Regions from separate parts of the Kitasatospora sp. NPDC094028 genome, predicted to be linked through region 2. Evidence: riboswitches for the same ligand, from Rfam matches in the RefSeq annotation. Region 2 holds a riboswitch; each other region holds the start of a gene.
What was found. A riboswitch is a leader RNA that binds a small molecule or an ion and turns the genes downstream of it on or off. The one in region 2 is predicted to bind S-adenosylmethionine.
Positions count from the first base shown of each region.

Region 1: linked by a shared signal. The riboswitch ahead of thrC (threonine synthase) and the one ahead of ACPC54_RS07640 (IclR family transcriptional regulator) in region 2 are both predicted to bind S-adenosylmethionine.
Region 3: linked by a shared signal. The riboswitch ahead of ACPC54_RS00985 (aminotransferase class V-fold PLP-dependent enzyme) and the one ahead of ACPC54_RS07640 (IclR family transcriptional regulator) in region 2 are both predicted to bind S-adenosylmethionine.

Region 1 is NZ_JBMVFA010000005.1:68,890-74,865, reverse strand. It holds gene ACPC54_RS10385 (cold-shock protein) at 1-71, opposite strand, end outside; gene ACPC54_RS10380 (ubiquitin-like small modifier protein 1) at 592-870, opposite strand; gene thrC (threonine synthase) at 891-2,198, opposite strand; SAM riboswitch class I at 2,216-2,351, opposite strand; gene ACPC54_RS10370 (glucosyl-3-phosphoglycerate synthase) at 2,501-3,505, shown strand; gene ACPC54_RS10365 (alpha,alpha-trehalose-phosphate synthase (UDP-forming)) at 3,544-5,010, shown strand; gene otsB (trehalose-phosphatase) at 4,997-5,836, opposite strand; gene ACPC54_RS10355 (DUF3263 domain-containing protein) at 5,867-5,976, opposite strand, start outside.
Region 2 is NZ_JBMVFA010000003.1:474,065-480,040, forward strand. It holds gene ACPC54_RS07635 (threonine/serine exporter family protein) at 1-1,085, shown strand, start outside; gene ACPC54_RS07640 (IclR family transcriptional regulator) at 1,088-1,801, opposite strand; SAM riboswitch class I at 2,003-2,145, opposite strand; gene ACPC54_RS07645 (NHL repeat-containing protein) at 2,285-3,406, opposite strand; gene ACPC54_RS07650 (phenylacetate--CoA ligase family protein) at 3,687-5,087, opposite strand; gene ACPC54_RS07655 (aldo/keto reductase) at 5,142-5,976, opposite strand, start outside.
Region 3 is NZ_JBMVFA010000001.1:222,538-228,513, forward strand. It holds gene ctaE (aa3-type cytochrome oxidase subunit III) at 1-57, opposite strand, end outside; gene ACPC54_RS00975 (response regulator) at 456-881, shown strand; gene trpD (anthranilate phosphoribosyltransferase) at 1,042-2,118, shown strand; SAM riboswitch class IV at 2,227-2,344, shown strand; gene ACPC54_RS00985 (aminotransferase class V-fold PLP-dependent enzyme) at 2,397-3,785, shown strand; gene ACPC54_RS00990 (Lrp/AsnC ligand binding domain-containing protein) at 3,803-4,084, opposite strand; gene ACPC54_RS00995 (rhomboid family intramembrane serine protease) at 4,126-4,908, opposite strand; gene ACPC54_RS01000 (hypothetical protein) at 5,331-5,594, shown strand; gene ACPC54_RS01005 (NYN domain-containing protein) at 5,728-5,976, shown strand, end outside.

The sequences.
Region 1 (5,976 bases), on a different contig from region 2:
GCACCACCGTCGACCGCGATGAAGCCGTAGCCCTTCTCCGCGTTGAACCACTTGACGGTGCCCTGAGCCATTCCGAACTCCCCTAGTGCTGTGCTGGCCCTTCACGCGCCCGCAGGTAGCGGGCCCGGATCTGGAGGCCGGCCCGGGGAACCCCCCCTGGGCGCAGCCGTGGACGCCGCTACCCCCACCCCGGAACACCGGGCGCGGTGATTACGGCGACCGCGGCTGAATGTATCCGGATCGACGCCCTCTGCAACAGGGCCAACGGCCGGGAATTCCACCGGCCAACCGAGGGACAACTTCGAACAAATCGGGAGGAAATCGGAATTTCGCGCCGGACAGAGCGGACGAATTACCCCAGAACGCTGCCGGAATTCTGACATCTGCCTGACATGTTTCACGGCCCCGACCCGGGCCGACCCGCCCGGCGAATCGTGGGGGGAACCCCCGGTTCCCAGCCGAGGCACACTCTACTCCCACTCGGGGCGGAAATATTCCCGCCGAAATGCGACCGGCCGCCCGCGCGCACGGAGAACGGAATTCCGTACGCGCGAACGGCCGGTCAAGGGCCTTTTCGGCCCCGTGCCGGACTCAGCAGCCGCCGGCCACCGCCGGAATGATCGAGACGCTGGCGCCGTCCTTGATCTCGGTCGCCAGGCCCTCGGCGAAGCGCACGTCGTCGTCGTTCACGTAGACATTGACGAAACGGCGCAGCTTGCCGGTGTCGTCCAGGACGCGCGCGGCGATGCCCGCGTGGTTCTTCTCCAGGTCGGCGATCACCTCGCCCAGGGTGGCGCCCTCGGCGGTCACCTCGGCGGCGCCGCCGGTGTAGGTGCGCAGGATGGTGGGGATGCGGACGTTGGCGCTCATGGCTCTCCTGTCGAGGTGGTTCAGGCGGACGCGAGGCCGGCGTCGCGGAAGGACGCCAGGGTGGGGCGGATGACGGCGGTCATCCCGGCGTCGGAGACGGCGTCCAGCGTCTTCAGGCCGTCGCCGGTGTTGATCGCGACGGTCTCCTTGGCCGGGTCCAGCTGCCCGCTCTCGACCAACTTCTTCAGCACGCCCACGGTCACGCCACCCGCGGTCTCGGCGAAGATGCCCTCGGTACGGGCCAGCAGCCGGATCGCCTCCACGACCTCCGCGTCCGTCACGTCCTCGACGGCACCGCCGGTGCGGCGGGCGATGTCCAGCACGTACGGGCCGTCCGCCGGGTTGCCGATCGCCAGCGACTTGGCGATGGTGTCCGGCTTCACCGGCCTGATCACGTCCCGGCCGTCCTTGAAGGCGGTCGACACCGGCGAGCAGCCCTCGGCCTGGGCACCGAAGATCCGGTACGGCCGGTTCTCGACCAGGCCGAGCTTGATCAGCTCCTGCAGGCCCTTGTCGATCTTGGTCAGCTGCGAGCCCGAGGCGACCGGGATGACGATCTGCTCCGGAAGCCGCCAGCCGAGCTGCTCGCAGATCTCGTACGCCAGCGTCTTCGAGCCCTCGCCGTAGTACGGCCGCAGGTTGACGTTCACGAAGCCCCAGCCCTCGCCGGCCGGATCCCCGATCAGCTCCGAGCAGAAGCGGTTCACGTCGTCGTAGTTGCCCTCGATGCCGACCAGCTCGCCACCGTACACACCGGCCATCACGACCTTGCCCTGCTCCAGGTCGTGCGGGATGAACACGCACGAGCGGAAGCCGGCCCGGGCCGCCGCCGCACCCACCGCGCCGGCCAGGTTGCCGGTCGACGAGCAGGACAGCGTGGTGTAGCCGAACGCCCGGGCCGCCTCGATCGCGCAGGCCACCACGCGGTCCTTGAACGAGTGCGTCGGGTTCCCCGAGTCGTCCTTGACGTGCAGCGGCGCCGTGAAACCGAGCTCCTTGGCCAGGTTGTCGGCCTTCACCAGCGGGGTCCAGCCGGGGTTCAGGTTGGGCTTGGAGGCCACGTCGGCCGGCACCGGCAGCAGCGGCGCGTAACGCCAGATGGAGGCGGGCCCGGCCTCGATCCGCTTGCGCAGCTCCTCGGCGGCGGCGCAGCCGAAGTCGTACGCGATCTCCAGCGGCCCGAAGCACTCCAGGCAGGCGAAGCTCGGACCGAGCGGGAAGCGGGTGCCGCACTCCCGACAGGACAGCGCCGCGGCGGGGCCGAGGTCCACGGGTGGGGGTCCCTCCGGCCGAAGGCTGGGGGAGGGTACGGCAGTGTCGATAGCCATGATGGCGGAGGCCTCTCTCCTCATCTTCCCCGCGGCGCGGTCGCGCCACAGGCCGGAATTGGCACCTGTCCCGCCGGGGCCTGTCGACGACAGCCGCGCGAGAAGGTTGCCGGGACGTCAACGGGCCGTTCCCTCAGTCCCTCTGGATGAGCTTGTGAAATTGTGGTGGTGCGTGGGCGGCGACCCCGGCGTGCAATGGTCCGACCGCTGTACGAAGACTGTATCCGAAGGCGGCAAACCCGAAAGGGACTGTCCGCCACGCGAGATGACGCGTCCCACCCGACCCCGCCGAGGAGATTCACGTGCCCGCCGAACCGACTCCCGCACTCCTCCCGCCGGTGGCGTCCTGGCTCCGCCGCCGCTCGTGGAGCGCGGCCGACCGGCCGGTCAGCACCCTCCTGCGGGCCAAGGAGCGCACCGGCCAGACGGTCAGCGTCGTCCTCCCCGCGCTCGACGAGGAGGCCACCGTCGGCGACATCGTCCGCACCGTCCGGCGCGAACTGATGGAACGCGTCCCACTGGTCGACGAGCTCGTGGTGGTCGACTCCGGCTCCAGCGACGCCACCGCCGCCGTCGCCGCCGAGGCCGGCGCCCGGGTGGAGCACCGCGACGCCGTCCTCCCCCGGCTGCCCGCCGTCCCCGGCAAGGGCGAGGTGCTCTGGCGCTCCCTCCTGGTCACCCGCGGCAGCATCGTCTGCTTCGTCGACGCCGACCTGCGCGAGTTCGACCCCGCGTTCGTCTCCGGGATCCTCGGCCCGCTGCTCACCGAACCGGACATCCAGCTGGTCAAGGCGATGTACGACCGCCCGCTGGAGACGGACTCCGGCGCCGTCGTCCCGGCCGGCGGCGGCCGGGTCACCGAACTCGTCGCCCGCCCGCTGCTCAACCTGCACTGGCCGGAACTCGCCGGTTTCGTCCAGCCGCTCGGCGGCGAGTACGCGGCCCGCCGCTCACTGCTCGAACGGCTGCCGTTCCCCACCGGCTACGGCGTCGAACTCGGCCTGCTGGTCGACGCGTTGGAGCTGGTAGGGCTGGACGCCCTGGCCCAGGTCGACGTCGGCGTCCGGCACCACCGCCACCAGGACGGCCAGGCCCTCGGCCGGATGGCCGCCACCATCTACCGCACCGCCCTGGAACGCCTCGACCGCACCCACCGGCTCAAGGCCTCCGCCGATCTCGTCCACCCCCTGCTCACCCAGTTCACCCGCGACCCGGACACCCGGGGCTTCACCGCCCACACCCACCCCGTCACCGCCCTCGAACGCCCCCCGATGCACACGGTCCCCGAGTACGCGACCCGGCACTGAGGGGTTTGCCGCATCCGAACGACGGCAACATCCCAACCATGGGCGATCTCACGACCGAACGTTCGAGTACGACCGGAACCGCCCCCGTCCTGGTGGCCTCCAACCGGGGACCGGTGTCCTTCGGCACCGCCGACGACGGCACGCTGACCCTGCGCCGCGGCGGCGGCGGCCTGGTCTCCGGCCTCTCCGCCATCGAGGACCCGAACGCCGTCTGGGTCTGCGCCGCCCTCGGCGACGCCGACCGCAGAGCCGCCCGCGAGGCCCCCCAAGGCCGCCTCGACCTGGCCGGCCACGACGTCGGCGGCCAGGCCGTCCGGATGCTCGACATCGACCCCGAGACCTTCGCCCGCGCCTACAACGGCGTCGCCAACTCCACCCTCTGGTTCGTCCACCACCTGCTCTACGCGACGCCCACCGCGCCCGCCTTCGACGCCGACTTCCGCACCGAGTGGGCCGCCTACCAGGCCTACAACGCGGCCTTCGCCGAGGCGCTGGCCGCCGAGGCCGCCCCCGGCGCCGCCGTGCTGGTGCAGGACTACCACCTCTCGCTGGCCCCGGCCCTGCTCCGGGCCCGGCGCCCCGACCTGCGGATCGGCCACTTCTCGCACACCCCCTGGGCCCCGCCCGAGTACTACCGGCTGCTGCCCGACGACGTCGCCCGGGCCGTGCTCACCGGCATCCTCGGCGCCGACCGGGCCGGCTTCCTCACCGAGCGCTGGGCCCGCGCCTTCGCCGCCTGCTGCGAGGCCGTCCTCGGTGCCGCCGTCGACCACGACGCGCTCACCGTCACGCACGAGGGCCGCACCACCCGCCTCGGCGTGCACGCCCTCGGCGCCGACGCCGACTTCCTGCGCGAACGCGCCCACCGCCCCGACGTCGACGAGCGCCTCGCCGCCCTGCGCACGGCCGTCGGCGAGCGCCGCACCATCGTCCGGGTCGACCGCACCGAACTGAGCAAGAACATCGTCCGCGGCCTCCAGGCCTACCGGCACCTGCTCCGCACCCGCCCCGAGTGGCACGACCGGGTGGTGCACATCGCCTTCGCCTACCCCTCGCGCACCGACCTCGCCGAGTACCGCGCGTACACGGCCGCCGTCCGGCGGCTCGCCGAGGAGATCGACGCCGAGTTCGCCACCCCCGGCTGGCAGCCGCTGATCCTGCACGTCGACGACGACTTCCCGCGCTCGCTGGCCGCCTACCGGCTGGCCGACGTCGCCCTGGTCAACCCCATCCGGGACGGCATGAACCTGGTCGCCAAGGAGGTGCCGGTCGTCTCCGACCGCGGCTGCGCCCTCGTCCTCTCCCGCGAGGCCGGCGCCCACGCCGAGCTCGCCGAGGACGCGCTGAGCGTCAACCCGTACGACGTCATCGCCACCGCCGACGCCCTGCACGCCGGCCTCACCATGCCCGCCGGGGAGCGCGCCGACCGCACCAAGCGCCTGGCGGCGGCGGCCACCGCGCTCCCCCCGCAGCAGTGGTTCCTCGACCAGCTCAACGCGCTCTGACCGCCTCCCCCAGGTCGCTCAGCAGCTCCACCACGCCCTCGGGCCCCTCGACCACCACGTCCGCCCGGTCGGCGAGTTCGCGCACCGGCGTGTCCCCGACCGCCCCGGCGCACACCAGTACGCCGGCCAGGCCCTCGCCGCGCAGTTCCTCCACCGCGGCGAAGGCCGCCAGGTCCCCCAGGTCGTCCCCCGCGTAGAGCACCGCACGGGCGCCGCGCTCCCGCAGGAAGCCGGTCAGCGCCGCCCCCTTGTCCACCCCCGGCGGCCGCAGCTCCAGCACCAGCCGCCCCGGCTCCACCACCAGCCCGTGCGCGGCGGCCAGTTCGCCCACCGGCGCGCGCAGCAGCTCCAGCGCCCGCTCCGGCGCCGCCGTCCGCCGGGTGTGCACCGCCAGCGAGCGGCCCTTGTCCTCCACCCAGGTCCCCTCGGGCGCCCCCACCGCGGCCAGGACGTCCGGCAGGGCCGCCCGCGCCCGGGCCACCCCGGGATGCACCGGCGGCGCCGACAGCTCGCCGTCCTCCCAGCGCTCGGCGCCGTAGTGCCCCAGCACCACCACGCCGGGCACCCCGGCCAGGCCCCCGTACTCCACGGCCAGCCCGGCCGGCCGGCCGGTCACCACCGCCACGGCCCCCACCGCCGAGGCCAGCCCGCGCAGGGCCTCCAGCACCCCGGGGTGCGCCCGCGCCGCGCTCGGATCGGCCACGATCGGCGCCAGTGTCCCGTCGAAGTCGAGCGCGATCACGGCGTCCCCCGGCGCCGCCAGGATCGCCCGCACACCGTCCCGCCCGGCCGCGGTGGCCGGCGTCCACGTCTCCTCGAATCCCATGCCCAGGCCATACCCCGCGGCCGGCGGCGGCTACCGCGCGGCCCGCCGGGCCTCCCGGACCCGGCGCAGCCGGTTCACCAGGACCGGCGCGTGGGCCAGCGCCTCCTCGCGGTCCAGCAGGGCGTTCAGCAGCTGGTAGT
Region 2 (5,976 bases):
CCGCCCTGACCAACGGCCTGTTCGTCGCCCTGGACGCGGACGAGGCCACCCGGTTCCAGCCGGTCGGCGCCGCGCTCCGGTTCGAGCAGACCGCCGACGTCCTCCACCTGGTGCACCGGCTGCGCCGCGGCGAGCTCGACGGCCCCCGGGCGCTCGCCGAACTGGACGCCATCCGGCGGGCGCCGGCCCGCTGGCCCGCCTGGGTCGCCGACCTCGGGGCGCTGCCGGTCGGCATGGGGATCTGCCTCTTCCTGCAGCCGCTGGCGGCGAACGTGCTGGCCGCCGGCGCCGGCTCGCTGATCGTCGTGGGGCTGACCGTGCTCGCCCGGCGGCTGCCGTACCTGCGGCCGCTGCTGCCCGTCGCGGCCGGCTTCCTGGTCGCGCTGCTCGTCCTCTCGCTCGCGCGGGCCTCGCTGCTGGACGGGCCGCTGCGGACGATCGTCGCCACGCTGGCGATCCTGCTGCCGGGCGGGCTGCTGGTCACCGGGCTGTCGGAGATCGCCGCCGGCGCGGCCAGCGCTGGGACGGCCCGGCTGGTGTCCGGCGCGGTGCAGCTGGCGCTGTTCCTCGCCGGGGTGGCCGCCGCCGCGACCGCGACCGGCATGCCGGCCGGCGCCCTGGCCAACGTCCAGGTGGCCGAGCCGAGTTGGTGGGTGATCGGGCTGGGGCTGGCGATCGCCGTCGCCGGCGTCGTGATCAACGTCAACACCCCGCCCCGGGCCATCCCGTGGATCGTCGCGGTGATCGCGGTCAGCGTCACCGTCCAGGTGGTGGTCGGCTCGGCGCACGGCGCGGCGATCGGCGGCCTGGCCGGCGCGGTCTCCGCGGCGCTCGCGGCCACCCTGGTGCACTGGCTGCCCGGCGGCCCGCTCTGGCAGGTGCTCTACCTCCCGGCGTTCTGGATCGTCGTCCCCGGCTCGTTCGGCCTGCTGAACACCGCGCAGATCGAGGTCGGCAACGGCGCGCAGTCCGTCCTGGCGGCCGTGTCGGCGGTGTTCGGGGTGTCGATCGGCACCCTGATCGGCTCTGTGATCAGCCGCGTCCCCCGCCCCTCCCTCGCCGCGCTCCGGCCCGGCCGCCCCTGAGTTCAGGCCTGCCGCAGCGTCTCGCCGAGCCGGGTGGCCGCCTCCACGACCGCCTGGGACAGGTGCACGCCCGGGTGCCGGCTGAGCCGTTCGATCGGGCCGGAGACCGAGACGGCGGCCACCACCCGGTTGGACGGGCCGCGCACCGGCGCGGAGACCGAGGCGACCCCGGGCTCGCGCTCGCCGAGCGACTGCGCCCAGCCGCGCCGCCGCACGCCGCTGAGCGCGGTGGCGGTGAACCGGGCGCCCTGCAGCCCGCGGTGCAGGCGCTCCGGCTCCTCCCAGGCCAGCAGGATCTGTGCGGCCGAGCCGGCCTTCATCGGCAGGGTGACACCGACCGGGACGGTGTCGCGCAGACCGGAGAGCCGCTCGGCGGCGGCCACGCAGATCCGCACCTCGCCCTGCCGCCGGTACAGCTGGGCGCTCTCCCCGGTCACGTCGCGCAGGTGGACGAGCACCGGCCCGGCGGCCGCGAGCAGGCGGTCCTCACCGGCGGCCGCCGAGAGCTCCCCGAGCCGGGGGCCGAGGATGAACCGCCCCTGCATGTCCCGGCCGACCATCCGGTGGCGTTCCAGTGCGACGGCGAGCCGGTGCACGGTGGGCCGCGCCAGGCCGGTGGCCGCGACCAGCCCGGCCAGCGTGGCGGGCCCGGCCTCCAGGGTGGCGAGGATCGAGGTGACCTTGTCGAGCACGCCGACGCCGCTCGTGTTCTCCATGGACGGGTACTCCAGTCTCAGAACCCGTGAGCGGCGGGGTGGGTGCCGGGTCACGGGGGCTCCGCGCGGGGAGCGTGGGGGTGGTCAGCGAGGACGGGCCGGAGAAGTCGGCCGGTCGCCTGCGCCGGGCACGAGACGGGTACGCGGAAGCGCCGGGGCGGGAAGCGCCCGGGCGAAGGACAGCACTGGAAGCACCGTGTCTCCTCATCTTTCCCGCGCCACGTTGGCGACAGGCCGGAGTTGGCACTGATCCCGGTCGTCGCGGCGCGCACGTCGCGCGCCGGGTCGGCCGGGGAGTTGCCGGGGCTTCGTCGGGCCGGTCCCTCCACCCCTCTGGATGATTCGCGAGGAACCCTACAAGATTCCCTCGGCCCGCCACCAAACCTCCCCCCTTCCCGACCTCGCCCCGGTCCCTCGCCGGCCCCCGGGAACGACGGTGCACCGGCCGCCGTCGGCAGCCGGTGCACCGTCACGCGGAGGTCGTCAGTGCAGCACGTCGAGCACGTTGTCCGCGTTGTTGACGAAGTAGACCGCGTCGCGGTCGAGGTCCAGCGCGAGGCCGAACAGCGCACCCGCGCCGGGCGGGCTGCCCGCGCTGTTGATCTGCTTGACCGCCACCTGCTGCCCGGCCGGCGTGGTCTCGACGATGTTCCCGTCCCCGCCGTTGACCGTCAGCACGTCACCCCGGGGCGTGATCGCCATCCCCAGCGGGCCGTTGAGGCTGCCGCCCGCGGTGACGACCCGTCCGGTGCCGGCGCTGTCCTTGCGGAAGATCGCGTCCGGGATGGCGGTGATCCGGTTGAGGGCGGTGTCGGCGACGAAGAGCGAGCCGTCGTGGCCGAGGCCGACGCCGGTCGGGCCGACCACCAGTGCCGCCGGGTCCGTCCGCTCGGCGAAGCCGGAGCCGATCTCGGTGGTGGCCACCCGCTGCGGCGGCTCGTCGCCCGCGTCGCACAGGGTGATCCGCAGGACGGTGCCCTGGTCGACCTCGGCGCCGCCGCCCGCGACCGTCCCGTTGAGCACGTTGGTCACGAACAGCTCGCTGCGCTTGCCGATGCTGATCGAGGTCATGTCCCAGGGCCCGTTGATGCCGTCCCCGGCGATGGTCTCGCGCACCGTGCCGTGCTTGTCGAGCACCAGCAGGCAGCCGGCCCGGGCGGTGGGCGACATGCCGTCCGCGGTGGGCAGGCTGCCGACCACGACCCAGCCGCCGGGCAGCACGGTCAGCGCCGTGGTGAGGCCGACCCCGCCGGGGCAGGGGCCGGGCAGGTGGGCCGGGTCGATCGTGGCGAAGGTGGTCACCGTGCCGTCCGGGGCGACCTGCACCAGCGTGGTGCCGAGGCCCTGCAGGTTGGCCGAGTTGTTGAAGTTGCTGATCAGGACGTTGCCCCGGTGCAGGTCGCCGATGCTCTCCCGGACGGTGAACGTGCCGTACGGGTTCACGTCGCCGTTCGCCGGGACGGTGGACGCGACGGGGGACACGGTGGTCAACCGGTCGAGGAACGCCGGCGGATCGGCGGCGGCCCCGGCCGGGGTCGCACCGGCGGCCAGGCCGACGGTCAGCGCCGCCGTCGCCAGCACGCTCGAACAGGCCCGAAGTCTCATGTGTACTGCCTCCTGGAGGGCGGGCCGGACGGCCGGAGCCCGGCGTCCCGACCCGTGGAAGTGCTCGGATCGCCCCCGGGCCCGTCGGACGGGCCCCGGCCGCCACGCTAGCCACCCGACACCGCGCCCCGCCCGCCGACGTGCGCCGAATGCCGGGCACCCGGGTGACGGCCGCACAGCCCCTCAGGCCGACACACCGGTCCGGTCCGCACCTGCCGTCACAGGTGCGGACCGGAGGTCCTTCGTCCCGGGGCCGCCTCCCCCCGCCGCGCTCGACGGCTCAGCGGGCCGCCGGCACCGCCCCGCTCGGGACGCCCGTGCGGCGGTCCACCACCCGGGCCGTCTTCCAGCTCACCGGGCCCGCCCCGCCGGCGCTCTCGGCCATCGGCCCGTGGGCGACCGTGACCGGCACGCCGAGGACGGCCGAGGCCTCCTCCACCGTCCGGTCGACCACCGCCCGGGACGGCTCGAAAGCGGGCGGGAGCACGAGGGTGATGCCGTCCGTGTCGGCGCCGGCGGGCCGGTCGATGACGATGCGGTAGTCGGTGTGCCCGCGCAGGTGGCGCAGCAGCAGGTCCTCGATGTCGTAGGTGGTGACGGCGGCGCCGTTGACCACCACCGGGTCGCCGGCCCGGCCGAGCACCTCGATCCGCTCCGCCGGGATCGCCGTACCGGGCGCCGCCGGGTGGACGCGCACCAGGTCGCCCGTCCGGTAGCGGAGCAGCGGCTTGGCGCCCTGGTAGAGGTGGGTGACCACGAGCTCGCCGCACCGCACCCCGGCCGCGTCGGCCTCGGCCGGCCGCAGCGTGGCCGGGTCGAGGACCTCGTAGTGGTTGATCAGCGGGGTGAGGTACAGGCCGCCGTCCCCGGCGCCGGCGCCCAGCACGGACGCCTCCTGGGACCCGTACAGCACGTTGTGGGCCTCGGCGTCCCAGAGGAAGCCGATGTTGTCCAGGAGCGCGGGCGGCGCGACCTCGCCGGTGAGCATCAGGACCTTCACCGGGAGGTCGCGGCGCGGGTCCAGGCCCGCTTCGAGGGCCGCGGCCGCCAGCGAGAGCGCCATGCTCGGCGTGCAGATCAGCCCGGTGATCCCGAGCTTCCGGATCACCCGCAGGGCGCGGTCGTAGCCGACCAGCGGGGAGAGCGGCCACAGCTTCGCCACCGCGATGCCCAGGTTGCGGCACACCTCGCCGAAGGTGTCGCCGTTGGCGTGCAGGTCGTTCGGGCCGCTGATCCCGATGACCTGGTCCGCGCCGAACCGGCGAAGAATCGTTTCGCTGTGGAAGGTCAGCGCCATGTTGGTGTGCAGGCTGTCGACGTTGCCGCGCGGCGCGGGCGTGGAGGCGCCGGTGGTCCCGGTCGTCTCGTAGTACACCCAGGCCTCGGACAGCGGCCGGGAGAGGACGTCGAGCTGATGCGTGCGCAGGTCCTCCTTCGTGGTGAAGGGGATCTCGGCCAGCGTCCGCGGGGTCAGCGCGGTGATGGCCTCCGGGTCGATCCCGCCGAGGCGGGCGCGGTACATCGGCGACCGCTCCCGCACGTAGGCGACGGTCCGGCGGAAGCCCTCCAGCTGGTGGCGGCCCAGCCGCTCGGCGGTCCAGCCGCCGGAGACGAACTCGGCGTACTGCGCGTGCAGGGACGTGGCGAGTGCGGCGAGTTCGGGATGGAAAACGGTGTACACGGGGTGGTTCCCTCTCTGGTCGACGGCCCCGCGCGGGCCCGTCGTGCGGTCCGGTCAGCGGAGCATCTGCGCCCGGCACTGGTCGAGGCGGAAGCCGGCCACGGCCTCGGCGGGAGAGAGCTCCTCGATCCGCCGCAACTCGTCCGCCGACAGCCGCAGGTGCGCGGCGCGGGCATTCTCCTCGACGTGCTCGGGCCGCTCGGCCCCGGGGATCGGCACCACGTCGGCGCCCCGGGCCTGCACCCAGGCGAGGGCCAACTGGTTGACGGTGGCGCCGCATTCACGCGCGAGCTCGCGCAGCGCCGCGACCAGCCGGAGGTTGCGGTCGAAGTTCTGCTCGGCGAACCGCGGGTTGCGGCGCCGGTCGTCGTCGGCGGCGAGGTCGTCGAGCGTGCGGAAGCCGTCCGAGAGGATGCCCCGGGCCAGCGGCGAGAACGCGACGATCCCGATCCCCAGCTCCCGGCAGGTCGGCACCACCCTCGCCTCCAACTCCCGGCTCCACAGGCTCCATTCGCTCTGCACCGCGGACACCGGGTGCACCGCGTGCGCCAGCCGGATCTCCTCCGGGCTCGCCTCGGACAGCCCGACGTGGCGGACCTTGCCCTCCGCGACCAGGTCGGCGAGGGCCAGCATCGTCTCCTCCAGCGGCGTGGCCGGATCGATCCGGTGCACGTAGTAGAGGTCGATGTGGTCGACGCCGAGGCGGCGCAGGGACTGCTCGCAGCTGCGCCGGACGTAGTCGCCCCGCCCGCTCACGGAGCGCTCGTTCGGGTCGTCGGTGCGGACGATGCCGAACTTGGTGGACAGCACGACCCGGTCGCGCCGGCCCCGGACGGCCCGGCCGACCAGTTCCTCGTTGCGGCCCCGGCCGTAGATGTCGGCGGTGTCC
Region 3 (5,976 bases), on a different contig from region 2:
GACCGATCCATGCGCGTGCCCGGTTTCTACTGCTGTTGCTGTCGCCACGACGGACATTATGTCGGTCCCTTATTCCGTCTTCACGCCGGGGGGTGTCCCTCGGAGTGTCCGGTGCGTGCGGTATGCCCGCTTGGGGGGCGGCCGGGGGGCCGTACGGGGGCTGAGCAGCGGCGTGTCCCTTTTCTGACGGTTCCTCGGTGAGGCCGTGCCGCCCGGTGCTCAGCGTGTCGCTGCCGGGTCGCGCGGGCGCGCGGGGGTAAGGGGAGAGGGCCCGGGGTCGGCCGTACGGGTGGACCGCGGGAGACGGGGTGACGGGGTGTCCTCCAGGCGGCCGAGCGGCGGGCGCGGCGGCCTGGGGAGGAAGGTGCGCGCGGGGGAGTCGGCGACGGGGCAAAGCGGAGTAGCATCCGGATCAGGCGAACGTGGTCCGGATCACACTTGAGGGAGCAGGGTCCATGGCGTACACGACCGACGAGACGCTCACCGTCCTCGTCTACAGCGACGACCGCAACACCCGCGAGCAGGTGCTGACGGCGCTCGGCCGCCGGCCCGCCGAGGATCTTCCGGAGCTGTCCTACCTGGAGTGCGCGACCACCCCCGCGGTGCTCAAGGCGCTGGAGAAGGGCGGCGTAGACCTCTGTGTCCTGGACGGCGAGGCGGTGCCGGCCGGCGGGCTCGGGCTCGGGCGCCAGCTCAAGGACGAGATCTACGGCTGCCCGCCGGTGCTGGTGCTGATCGGCCGGCCGCAGGACTCCTGGCTCGCCGCCTGGAGCCGGGCCGACGCCGCGATCTCCCGCCCGGTGGACCCGGTGGCGCTGGCCGAGGCCGCCGCCGTCCTGCTGCGGGCCCGGCTGGCGAAGCGGGCGCCGGCCGCCCGCTGAGCGGCGGCGGACGGGCCGGGAACCGTTCCAGCACGAAGTTGCCGGAGCTGTCTCAGTACGAGAGAAGGGGCCGCCGCGGGGACCCTTCCGCTCGATAGGCTGACTTACATCCGTACGGACGTCCCCCGAAGTGGGGGAACCGACAACAGTGGAGTCAGCCATGGTGAACGTGAACCCTGCGAACGGCGGTAGCGACCCCGCGCAGGTGGTCCGCACCTGGCCGGACATCCTGGCGACGCTGTTGAAGGGGGAGGACCTCGACCGCTCGGCCACCGCGTGGGCGATGGACCGGATCATGAGCGGCGAGGCGTCCCCCGTCCAGGTCGCCGGCTTCATGGTCGCGCTGCGGGCCAAGGGCGAGACCGTGGACGAGATCACCGGTCTGGTGGACTCGATGTACGCGCACGCCGAGCCGCTGACCATCCCCGGCCCGGCGGTGGACATCGTCGGCACCGGCGGTGACCGGGCGAAGACCGTCAACATCTCCACCATGTCGGCGATCGTCGCGGCCGCCGCCGGCGCCAAGGTGGTCAAGCACGGCAACCGGGCGGCCTCCTCCGCCAGCGGCTCCTCGGAGGTGCTGGAGAAGCTCGGCGTCTCGCTCGACCTGTCCGCGCGGCGGGTCGCCGAGGTCGCCGAGGAGGTCGGGCTCACCTTCTGCTTCGCCGCGAAGTTCCACCCCTCGATGCGGCACGCCGCCACTGCGCGGCGCGACCTCGGGGTGCCGACCGCGTTCAACATCCTCGGCCCGCTCACCAACCCGGCCAAGGTCACCGCACACGCGATCGGCTGCTTCGACACCCGGCTCGCCGCGCTGATCGCCGGGGTGCTCGCCCGGCGCGGCGCCGGCGCCCTGGTGTTCCGCGGCGACGACGGGCTGGACGAGCTCACCATCACCACCACCTCGCAGGTGTGGATCGTGCGGGACGGCGTCGTCACCGAGACCTCCTTCGACCCGCGGGAGGTCGGCATCGAGCTGGTCGGCATCGAGGCGCTGCGCGGCGGGGACCCGTCCTACAACGCCGAGGTCGCGCGCCGGCTCCTGGCCGGGGAGCACGGGCCGGTGCGGGACGCCGTCCTGCTGAACACGGCGGCGGCGCTGGTCGCACTCGAACCCGGCGACGCGTCGCTCATCGAGCAGCTCCGCGCGGGCATGGCGCGGGCGGCCGAGGCCATCGACTCGGGCCGGGCCGAGGAGCTGCTGCGCCGCTGGTCGGCGGCCACCAGCCGCGGCTGAGGCGGCAGTTGACGGGCCCGTGGCGATTCCTCGCCGCGGGCCCTCGTCGTGTCCGGATGGTGGATGGTCGTTTGACCACCCGACGTACGCGACCTAGAGTCTTCGCCAGGTCATGAGTGACAGCGACAAGCCCCAGCTTGCTGTCCGGCAACCCTCCGTCCGTGGCGGGGTGCCCTGGGTGAGGACCGGGTCGCTCGGCGAATCGTCCGTGCGGCAAGCGCGGACACCGGACGATCAGCACTCCCGGGGTCCCTCATCCCCTGAAGGAGTGCATCCTCATGTCGATCGCCACCGAAGTCCGCACCCCGGTCCGCACCCCGCTCGCCGTTCTCGGCCGGGACGTCCAGGTCCCGCTCGCCAGCGGGGAGAAGGTCGGCTACGCGGCGCTCGACTACGCGGCCAGCTCGCCGGCGCTGCAGCGGGTCTGGGACGACGTCGCCGCCTACGCGCCGTACTACGGCAGCGTGCACCGGGGCGCCGGGTACCTCTCCCAGCTGTCCACCGACCTGTTCGAGCAGAGCCGCCGGACCGTCGCCGAGTTCCTCGACCTGCGCGAGGGCGACCAGGTGGTGTTCACCCGCGCCACCACCGACTCGCTCAACCTACTGGCCGGGGCCGTGCCGGCCGGCACCCGGGTGTTCGCCTTCGAGACCGAGCACCACGCCTCGCTGCTGCCCTGGGCGCACGCCGGGCTCGACGTCAGCTACCTGCGGGCGCCGCGCTCGCGGGCCGAGGCGGTGGCCGCGCTGGACGCCGCGCTCGCCGGGGCGCCCGAGGGCCCCAAGCTGCTCTGCGTCACCGGGGCCTCGAACGTCACCGGCGAGCTGTGGCCGGTCGCCGCGCTGACCGAGACCGCGCACCGGCACGGCGCCCGGGTGGTGCTGGACGCGGCGCAGCTCGCCCCGCACCACCGGGTGTCGGTCCGGGAGTCGGGCGTCGACTGGATCGCCTTCTCCGGCCACAAGCTCTACGCGCCGTTCGGCGCAGGGGTGTTGGCCGGTCGCTCGGACTGGCTGGACGCCGCCGAGCCGTACCTGGCCGGCGGCGGGGCGACCCGGACGGTGGCCCGGGAGACGGACGGCTCGGTGGCCGTGCAGTGGCACTCCGGCCCGGCCCGGCACGAGGCCGGTTCGCCGAACGTCATCGGCGCCTACGCGATCGCCTCCGCCTGCCGGGCGCTCACCGAGGCGGGCTTCGACGCGCTGGAGGCCCGGGAGCAGCAGCTGATCGCCCGGCTGACCGCTGGGCTGGCGGAGATTCCGCAGGTCAAGGTGCTGAACCTGTTCGGGGAAGGCTCCGCGAGGGTCGGCGTGCTGTCCTTCGTCGTCCAGGACTGGAACAGCTCGCACTTCTCGGCCGCGCTGTCCGCCGAGTACGGCATCGGGGTGCGCGACGGACTGTTCTGCGCCCACCCGCTGGTGCGCACCCTGCTCGGGGACGATTCGGGGGTCGCGCCCGCTCCGGTCTCCGCGTGCGGCGCTCCCGAGCCGTCGCTGCCCGGTGAGCGCAGCCTGAACGCGATCCGGGTGAGCTTCGGCGCCGGGACGCCGGACGAGCACGTCGAGCGCTTCCTGACCGCCGTCCGTGAGCTGGTCGCGGACGGCGCGGCGTGGAACTACCGCAACGAGGGCGGGCGTTGTGTCGCCGACAGCCGGCGGGAGGGCTGAGGGCCGCCCGGGGTGCCCTACTCGTCGAGGCCGAGGGCGAAGGCGGCTTCCAGGTCGTGCTGGGAGTAGGTGCGGAAGGCGATCTGGGTCTCGGTCTGGGCCACGCCCGGGACCTTGTTCAGCCGGCCCGGGATGACATCGGCCAGGTCGTCGTGGCGGCGCACCCGGACCATCGCCACCAGGTCGTAGCCGCCGGTCACCGAGTACACCTCGCTGACGCCCTCGATCGCGGCGATGGCCTCGGCGATCTCCGGGATGCGGTCGACGCTGGTCTTGATCAGGACGATGGCGGTGATCACTGTTCGCGCTCCTTCGTGGGTTGCCGCCAGGGTATCGGGCGTCAGCCGGGGCGTCGCGGGGGGTGACCGGCCACGGCGCAGGCGTAGAGGAACCCGGCCGAGAAGCCGATCACGTGCACCAGGTACGCCACCCCGGGGCCGGCCGCGTGCACCGACCACCACTGCAGCGCGAACCACAGGCCGAGCACCAGCCAGGCCGGGAAGCGCAGCGGCAGGAAGAGCAGCAGCGGGACGAGGGTGGTCACCCGGGCGCGCGGATGGAAGCGCAGGTAGGCGCCGAGCACGGCGGAGATCGCGCCCGAGGCGCCGAGCAGGACGCGGGTGGAGCCCGGCGAGTGCGCCTCGGCGAGCGCGAAGCCGTACGTGGCCAGGCTGCCGGCGGCCAGGTAGAAGACGGCGAACCGGGCCCGGCCCAGGCGCTGTTCGACGGTGGGGCCGAAGACGTAGAGGAAGAGCAGGTTGCCGGCCAGGTGCAGCCAGCCGGCGTGCAGGAAGAGCCCGGTGAGGACGGACAGCGCCGGGTGCTTGCCCGGGGTCGCGGCCACCGGGCAGCCCGGGACGGGGTCGGGGGCCTCGGCCAGCTGTTCGGAGGTCAGCGGACGGCCGGCCAGGATCTCCGCCGGGATCGTGCCCCAGCGCTGCTCGTACCGCTGCTCGGCGCAGACCCGGGCCTGGCCGGTGCCGTAGAGCGGGTTGAGGCCGGCGGCCGGGGCGAGCAGGAACACCAGCGTGTTGACGGCGATCAGGGCGTAGCTGACCGCCGAGGCGGGCCCGGCCGGGCGGCCGGCCGGCGCGCCGGTGTGGTCGGGAGCCGCGAGCGCCATGCGGCCAAGCATCCCTCCGGGCGGCCGAGGTGACACGGCGCAGTACGGCAGGTGGGTTAGGGCGTGTCTTGGGGATCTTTGCCGGGTCCGCGACGCTCCCCCGGCCTCCGGCCGGGAGGTACCCCCAGGGCACGCACCTCGCCGCGTTGTCGTCGGTCGCCAATGGCCCCCAGCCTTCGGCCGGGAGGTGCCCCCACCGCAGTGGCTCCCTCCTCCGCCTTGCGATGCACGCACCCCAACGCCGCGGCCTGATCCGACAAGATCCACAAGACGCGCCCTGGGCGGCGGCTTCGCTGAACTGGTGGCCGGGGCGGTTGCCCCAGGCAATAGGCTTGGGGCGGGCATTCCCGCCTCCCGCCGCCGACGCCGGGGCTCCGGGGGGAGCGCCTGGCCCACCCAGGGACCACCCGAGAGGACCCCCGATGACCGTCCCCGCCCTGACCGCAGAGACGCGCTGGCGCTGCACGCTGTGCGGCAACCTCACCCGCTTCGACGTGACCCGCACCGCGCGGGTGACCGAGTTCCTCCACTTCGACCTGGCCGGCGAATCCAAGGTCGAGGAGACCCAGGTGCTGAGCGAGACGATCGAGTCGGTGCGCTGCCGCTGGTGCAACGCGGTGGACCAGGTCGAGCTGGTGGCCCGCCCGGGGGCCGAGAGCGTGGAGACCCCCGCCGAGCAGGGCTGATGCCGGGGGTGCGGTGGGCGGTGCGGGCGCGCCCGTCCACCGCACGGGACAATACAGACAAGACGCACGGAGCGTGACGACAGGGGCGGCCGCGGCCGTGCCCCGCTGGAGCAGGATCGGAGCCGAGGACGTGGTGGACGCAGCGAAGGAGCCCGTCGAGCCGGCCGCGTCCGAGTCCGGGGCGCCCGGGGCGTCCGGCACGGCCGAGGGGCCCGGGGCGGCGGAGGTGGCCGGGGAGACCGGCGCGGCGGCGGAGCGGGCGGTCGAGAAGCTCGACCGGCCGCTGCCCGAAGGGGTGCGCCGGCGCGTGGTCGGGCTGGCCTCGGACGCGCTCGGCGGGCTGCCGGCGGCCGAACTGCCGCAGAGCCTGCGCCAGTACGCG